One region of the Propioniciclava sp. genome, then DNA from elsewhere that is predicted to be linked to it. Evidence: predicted binding sites of a transcription regulator. Region 1 holds the regulator's gene; the other holds the start of a gene.
What was found. The regulator HrcA, encoded in region 1, represses chaperone genes, less so after heat shock. The targets are predictions, from matches to a motif close to TTGGCACTCGNNNNNNNCGAGTGCCAA.
Positions count from the first base shown of each region.

Region 2: groL (chaperonin GroEL) is a predicted target of HrcA. The motif match lies at 1,357-1,383, and genes of this name have one in related genera.

Region 1 is NZ_DAIOIA010000053.1:119-3,965, reverse strand. Features, by position in the region: gene V7E09_RS08470 (16S rRNA (uracil(1498)-N(3))-methyltransferase) at 1-738, opposite strand, end outside; gene dnaJ (molecular chaperone DnaJ) at 768-1,940, opposite strand; gene hrcA (heat-inducible transcriptional repressor HrcA) at 1,977-2,987, opposite strand; gene V7E09_RS08455 (MBL fold metallo-hydrolase) at 3,123-3,847, shown strand, end outside.
Region 2 is NZ_DAIOIA010000027.1:10,780-14,626, forward strand. Features, by position in the region: gene groL (chaperonin GroEL) at 1-1,232, opposite strand, end outside; gene V7E09_RS05360 (hypothetical protein) at 1,469-1,924, shown strand; gene V7E09_RS05365 (DUF3263 domain-containing protein) at 1,867-2,154, opposite strand; gene manA (mannose-6-phosphate isomerase, class I) at 2,283-3,470, shown strand; gene V7E09_RS05375 (DUF808 domain-containing protein) at 3,636-3,847, shown strand, end outside.

The sequences.
Region 1 (3,847 bases):
CTTGCTCACCCGCCGCTGCAACGCCTGGAGTTGCGCCAGCGCAACCACGCCGGCCGTGGAAGTCCGCAAGACGCCGTCGCTGACCAGCACCGCGTGCGCCCCCGCCTGGACGAAGGCGCCTACCTCCTCCTCGGTCAGGCCCCCCTCGGGACCGACGATGACCAGCACGTCGCCGGACGCCGGAAGATCGACCTCCGAGAGCGTCGCGGTGGCGCTCTCGTGCAGGATCAAAGCGAGTGTCGTCTGCGGAATCAGTTCGACGAGTTCGCGGGTCCGCATCGCCGCGGTCACGATCGGAACCCGGAGTCGGCGGCTCTGCTTGGTGGCCTCCCGGGCTGTGGAGCGCCAGCGTCCCAGTTGCCGTTCCTCCCGGTCCTGGGTCCATCGGACGACCGAACGGCTCGACTGCCAGGGGATGATCCGATCCGCGCCGATCTCGGTCAACATTTCGACGGCCTGCTCGGAACGGTCGCCCTTCGCCAGCGCCTGCACCACGTGATAACGGACATCCGGGTCGCCGGAGGACAGCACCTCGGCGACCTCGATCGTCACACTCACCTTGTCGGTCTCGGTCACCGGCCCGCGGACGCCCGTTCCGGCACCGTCGCTGATGGTGATCGTCTCCCCCACGCGGATGCGTCGGACGGCCGCCGCATGGCGCCCCTCTTCGCCGCGCAGCGAGACGGTGTCGCCGACATGCGGGTGGTGCAGGTCGGCCAGGAACAACGCTTCGGTCATCGGCTCCTCGATCTCAGCCAGCGGTCGGGTCAGTCGGCGAAGGCGTCCTTCAGGCGTCCGAAGAACCCCTTGCCGCCGGCGCGGGCCACCGAGGCCTCGGGACGCGTCTCGTTGCGCTCCTGCGCCAATTGCCGCAGGAGGTCACGTTGTGCGTCGTCGAGACCGGTCGGGGTCTGCACCAACAGCGTAACGCCGAGATCACCTCGTCCGGTGCCGCGCAGCCGCGGAACCCCGCGTCCTTGGACGACGAGCCGGGCACCGGACTGGGTACCCGCGGGCACCTCGACCTTCACCTTGGCGTCCTCGGGGGCCGTGCCCTCCACGTCCGCCTCCAGCGTCTCGATCCAGACCTCGGTGCCGAGCGCGGCGGCGGTCATGGGCAGCTTGGCGACCATCTCCAGATTGTCGCCCTCCCGCTTGAACACCTCATGCGGGCTGACGGTCAGTTCCACGTACAGGTCGCCGGCGGGTCCGCCTCCCGGCCCGACCTCTCCTTGGGAGTCGAGGTGGACGCGGTTGCCCGGGCTGACCCCCGCGGGGATCTTGACGTTGATGGTGCGCGTGGAACGCACCCGCCCCTCGCCGGAGCACTCTCCACAGGGGTGCTGGATGATCGTGCCGTAGCCGCGGCAGGTGGGACACGGCTGGACGGTGCGGATGTCGCCCAAGAAGGAGCGCTGCACGGTCTGCACATCGCCGGAACCGTGACAGGTCGAACAGGTCACCGGTTCCTCGCCATCGGCCGACCCCTTGCCGCTGCAGGTGGGGCACACCACGGCGGTGTCGACGCGGATCGGCTTGGTGACGCCGAACGCGGCCTCCGCGAGCGTGAGGTTGAGCCGGACCAGTGCGTCTTGGCCCTTACGGACCCGGCTGCGGGGCCCGCGCGACGTCTGTGCGCCGAACATGGCATCGAACAGTCCGCCGACGTCGAAGCCCGCTGCACCGCCGGGGAACCCGTACCCGCCCATGCCGCCTGCCCCGCCGCCGCCCATAGGGTTGCCGCCGAGGTCGTACATCTGACGCTTCTTGGCGTCCGACAGCACGGCGTAGGCCTCGCCGATCTCCTTGAACTTCTCAGCAGAGCTGGGGTCGTCGGCGACGTCGGGGTGGTACTTCATCGCCAGCTTGCGGTAGGCACGCTTGATCTCGTCGCCGCTCGCGTCCCGGGACACGCCCAGAACCTCGTAGTAATCGCTCAACGTTGTCCTTCGTTCTTCACCTAATCGGGAGGTCGCTCAGCCCTCGGCCAGGAAACGGCCGACGTAGCGGGCCACGGCGCGCACGGAGGCGATCGCCGCGGGGTAGTCCATGCGGGTGGGGCCCATGATCCCCAGGGATCCCCACGAGGAGCCGTCGTCACCGTACCCGGAGGCGACGATGGATGCCGCCTGCAGGGGCTCGTAGGGGTTCTCGCGGCCGATGCGCACCCGCACGTCGTTACCGGCCGACTCCCCCAGCAGGTGCAGCAGCACCACTTGCTCCTCCAGGGCCTCCAGCATCGGTTTGACGGTGCTCTCGTACTGGTCGCCGAAGCGCGTGAGGTTCGGGACGCCGGCCACGGCCACCTTGGCGTCGGCCTCCTCCGAGACGATGTCGCGGACGGCATCGGCGATGGGGCCGGTGAGGCCGGAATCGTTCGGATCGGGAACTTCGGCGGCGGCGCTGAGCCGCTGCGCGGCCTCGCGGTGGGTCACCCCCAGGATCTGCTCGGCGATCCGGCTCCGGAGCCGCGCGAGGTGATGGTCGTCGCTCTGCGCCAAGGGTACGAACCGCTGTCCGATGGCGCCGCTGGAGGACACCACCATGACCAAACCGCGGTCGGCCCCCAGGGAGAGGATGTCGATGTGGCGGATCGTGGCACTGGAGATCAGCGGGTACTGGACGATCGCGACCTGCCGGGTGATCTGCGCGAGCAGCGCGACGGCGCGGCGCACGATCTCGTCGACGTCGAAGGCGCCCTCCATGAAGGTCTGGATCGCGCGCCGCTCCGCCACGCTCAGCGGCTTGACCGTGGAGAGCCGATCGACGAAGAGCCGGTAGCCCTTGTCGGTGGGAATCCGGCCGGCGGAGGTGTGGGGCTGGGTGATGTAGCCCTCGTCCTCCAGCGCGGCCATGTCGTTGCGCACGGTGGCGGGAGACACCTGCAGGTTGTGCCGTTGCACCAGTGCCTGCGAGCCGACCGGCTCGCGGCTCGACACGTAGTCGGTGACGATCGCCTTCAGGATCGTCAGTTTCCGATCGTCCATCCTTTCACCCCCTGGCCTACTGGCACTCGGACTCCGCGAGTGCCAGCATACGTGACCGCGGACCCCGATCCCGCATCTGTGCCCAGGCGCGCCCCGTAGGCCAACTCGGTGCCCGAGGGCGGGTAAGTTGGCGCGGTGACGTTCGAACTCGGTCCCTTCACCGCCATCGCTGATCGCGTGTTCATCGCCCGGGCGGAACCCGCCTCGGTCACGATCGGGCTGCTGGTGGGCGAGGAGTCGGCGGTGGTGATCGACACGGGCAGTTCGCCCACGCAGGGCGCAGCCATCCTCGCCGCCGCCCAGGAGCAGGCCGGATCGGTCCCGGTGCGTCACGCCGTCATCACCCATGCGCATGCCGATCACTACTTCGGCCTCGGAGGCCTGCCGGGAGTGAGTTCCGTGGCGCACCGGGGCCTCGTGGCCGCCGCACGCGCCGCCGAGGAACAGGCCAAGCCCGGCGTGGCCCCGACAGAACTCGTCGAGCCGTCGCGCACGTTCTCGCTCGCCACGACCATCGACCTGGGGGCGTGCTACGTGGAGATCGTGCACTTCGGCCGAGGCCACACCGATCACGACGTGGTGGTGCTGGTTCCCGGCCGGGGGGTGGTGTTCGCCGGCGATCTGCTGGAGAGCGAGGGTGGCCCTTGGGCCGGGGAGGACACCTGGCCGACCGAGTGGCCGCAGACGTTGGACGGCATGCTCGGCATCTTGAACAAGGCGTCGGTCGTGGTTCCCGGACATGGACCGCTCATGAGCCGCGAGGACGCCTTCGCTCAGCGCGCGGAGCTGGCCTGGTACGGGGGCAAGGCCGAGGAACTCTACGACGCGCGCACCCCGGCGCGCGGGGCCTGGCGCGAGGG
Region 2 (3,847 bases), on a different contig from region 1:
GGGACGATGCCCTCCTCGACGGCCGCCTTCGCGTTGCGCACGGCGTCCTCGATGCGGTGCTTGCGCTCCTTGAGCTCGACCTCGGTGGCCGCGCCGACCTTGATGACGGCCACGCCGCCGGCCAGCTTGGCGAGGCGCTCCTGGAGCTTCTCGCGGTCGTAGTCCGAGTCGGAGTTCTCGATCTCGCGGCGGATCTGGGCCACGCGACCCTTGATCTGCTCGGCATCGCCGGCGCCGTCGACGATCGTGGTCTCGTCCTTGGTGACGAGCACGGAACGCGCGCGGCCCAGCATTTCGAGGGTGACCTGGTCGAGCTTGAGGCCCACCTCTTCGGAGATGACCTGACCGCCGGTCAGGATGCCGATGTCGCCCAGCATCGCCTTGCGGCGATCGCCGAAGCCGGGGGCCTTGACGGCGACCGACTTGAACGTGCCACGGATCTTGTTGACGATGAGGCCAGCCAGGGCCTCGCCGTCGACGTCCTCGGCGATGACCAGCAGCGGCTTGCCGCTCTGCATGACCTTCTCCAGCACGGGCAGCAGGTCCTTGAGGTTGCTGACCTTGCTGTTCACGATGAGCACGTAGGCGTCCTCCAGGACGGCCTCCATGCGCTCGGGATCGGTGACGAAGTACGGGGAGATGTAGCCCTTGTCGAAGCGCATCCCCTCGGTGAGCTCCAGATCGAGCCCGAAGGTGTTGCTCTCCTCGACGGTGATCACACCTTCCTTGCCGACCTTGTCCATCGCCTCGGCGATGATGTCACCGACGGTGGAGTCGGCCGCGGAGATGGACGCGGTGGCCGCGATCTGCTCCTTGGTGTCGACCGGGGTGGAGTTCTTGGCCAGTTCGGCGATGATGACCTTGACGGCCTTGTCGATGCCGCGCTTGAGCTCGATGGGGTTCGCGCCGGCCGTCACGTTGCGGAGGCCCTCACGGACCATCGCCTGCGCGATCACGGTGGCGGTGGTGGTGCCGTCGCCAGCGACGTCGTCGGTCTTCTTGGCGACTTCCTTGACCAGCTCGGCGCCGATCTTCTCGAACGGATCATCGAGTTCGATGTCCTTGGCGATGGACACGCCATCGTTCGTAATGGTGGGGGCGCCCCACTTCTTCTCCAGGACGACGTTGCGGCCCTTCGGGCCCAGCGTCACCTTGACCGCGTCGGCGAGGATGTTCATCCCCCGCTCGAGGCCGCGGCGCGCGTCAACGTTGAATTCAATCAGCTTTGCCACTGCGGCAACCCTTTCGGATGTCAGCTATGAACGTCCGGACGGTGCCCGCGACGGACGGCCTGATCGGCAGGCCTCACCGGGCCGAACGTATGGCACTCTCGACCCGAGAGTGCTAACACCATGTTTAGCACTCGCCCTGGCCGAGTGCAAACGATCGGGGGGCGATTTCGTGACCCTTCGGCCCTCGCTCACGCGCCACGATTGACGTGGACCGCGGCGCCCGAGAGGCTGATCTGATGGAGCCTGGGGACCGTCTGCGCCGCGCCGCGAACCTGCTCAACCTGAGCACCATCGTGGGCCTGGCCGTCGCACTGGGTGGAGGCGCCCGACTGCGGCACGGTCCGCGCGGCCTGATCTTCGCGGAGGGCTACCGGCACCGGTTCCCGGACGCGGGGGCCTTCACGGTGGGCGACGTGATCCTCACTCGCAGCGACGTCCCGCACCTGACGGCCCGGCTCCCCGACGTCGTGGCCCACGAGCATCGCCACGCGGTGCAATACGCCGTCCTGGGGCCGTGGTTCCTGCCCGCCTACCTGCTGGCCGCGTCGTGGTCGCTGATGCGAGCCGGGGATCCCGCGACCCGCAACGTCTTCGAACGACACGCCGGGCTGGTCTCCGGCGGGTACCTGACGGATCAGACGACGGAGTGGACGCCCAGGTGGCGGGCGGAGCGCTGCTCCTGGCGACGCTGACGCTGGCGCCGAAGCCGCTTCACCAGCATGGGCGCGTGCGCGAGCGCCTCAGGCCGGTCGATCAGGGCGTTGAGTCGCTGGTAGTACCGCGGGGAGGAGAGCCCGAAGCGCTCCAGGATCGCGGCGTCCTTGTTGTCGGTGGCCGCCCACCAGGAAGACTCGAAATCGAGCAGCTCGGCATCGACTTCGCTGAGGCCGGAGGGCTCGATCATCGGGTTGGCGTCGGACATGCCTCAAGTTTACGCGGGAATCACACCCGTGTCATTCGCCCTGGGGTCGACGGGGTTGCCCACCCGTAAGGGGCCGGGTCTAATGGTGGGGACACAATGACGTTGACCGACGCTTGGAGGCGCTCCCGATGGACCAGCTACAGGGAACGATGATCCATTACCCCTGGGGCACTTTCGAGGCGATCCACTCCTTGCTGGGCACCGAGCCCGACGGCCGCCCGCTGGCCGAGTTCTGGCTCGGCGCCCATCCGCTGGCACCCTCCGCCCTCCCTGGCACCACCTTGGACGCGGCCATCGCCCAGCGTCCCGCGCTGCTGGGCGACCAGAGCCTGGCCGCCTTCGGGCCGCACCTGCCCTTCCTGATGAAGGTGCTGTCGGCACGTCACGCGCTGTCGCTGCAGGCGCACCCCAACCGGGAGCAGGCCCTGGCCGGGTTCGCCGCCGAGGAAGCCGCAGGGATTCCGCGGGAGGCTCCGCAGCGCACCTACAAGGACACCTGGCCCAAGCCTGAGATCCTCGTCGCCTTGGACGAGTTCCACACCCTGGCCGGATTCCGCGAGCCCGCCGAAACGGCCCGGCTCTTCGGTGCGCTGTCGGCGGGCCCCGAGGTCGAACGGCTCATCGCCCCGCTGCGCTCCCGCGGCGGGGAGGCCGCCCTGCAGGAGGTGTTCTTGCAGGTGCTGTCGCTGGACTCGGAGCACCGCGGGGCGATCGACGCCGTCCTCTCCTCAGCGGTCACCCACCGAGATGACACCGACGACCTGGGCGAGTTCGCGCGGACGGCCCTCGAGCTGGACGACGTGTTCCCCGGCGACCCGGGCATCATGGCCGCGCTGCTGATGAACCGGGTCGTGCTGCAGCCCGGTCAGGCGCTCTACGTGCCTGCAGGGCGGATGCACGCCCACCTGCGCGGCACCGGCATCGAGGTCATGGCCAGCAGCGACAACGTGCTGCGCGGCGGCCTCACGTCCAAACACATCGCCGTCGATGAACTCGTGACGGTGGTCGACTTCGCGTGGGGCCGCCCGACGATCCGGACGCCGCAGGAGACCTCACCCGGCCTGTGGACCTACCCGACGCCCGCGGTCGAGTTCGAGGTGAACCGACTGGAGGTCTCCCCCACCCTGGAGGTCGCGCTGCCCGCCCGCGCCGAGGCGCGGATCGTGCTGGTGACCCGAGGTGCGGTGACCCTGCGCTGCGCCGACGCGTCCCTGGACCTGCGCCAAGGCGACTCCGCGTTCCTGCCCGCCGACGACGCCGGAGTGTGCGCCGTGGGCGACGGGCAGGCCTTCCTGGCCTCCCCCGGGCTGTCCTGAGCGACGCCGCCGGAGAACACCGCGGAGCACCCACCTCAGGAGTCTGATCGGTCGGCCGGAGTGCCTGTGCCCGGCCACCTCCGCCCGGGGCGGACCGTCATCGCCCCGGCCCGGGGTTTGTAAGCTACGCCCAGCCCCTGTGGTTTCAACGTGAGGATCGATGCGATGAGTGGTGGTCTTGCAGCGCTGTTGGATGACATCGCCGCCATGGCCAAGGTCGCTGCGGCGTCGGTCGACGACGTCGCCGCAGCCGCCGGCCGGGCCAGCGCGAAGGCGGCGGGCGTCGTCATCGACGACGCGGCCGTGACCCCCCGCTACGTCACCGGCTTCAGTCCCGCACGCGAACTGCCGATGATCAAGAACATCGCCCTGGGCTC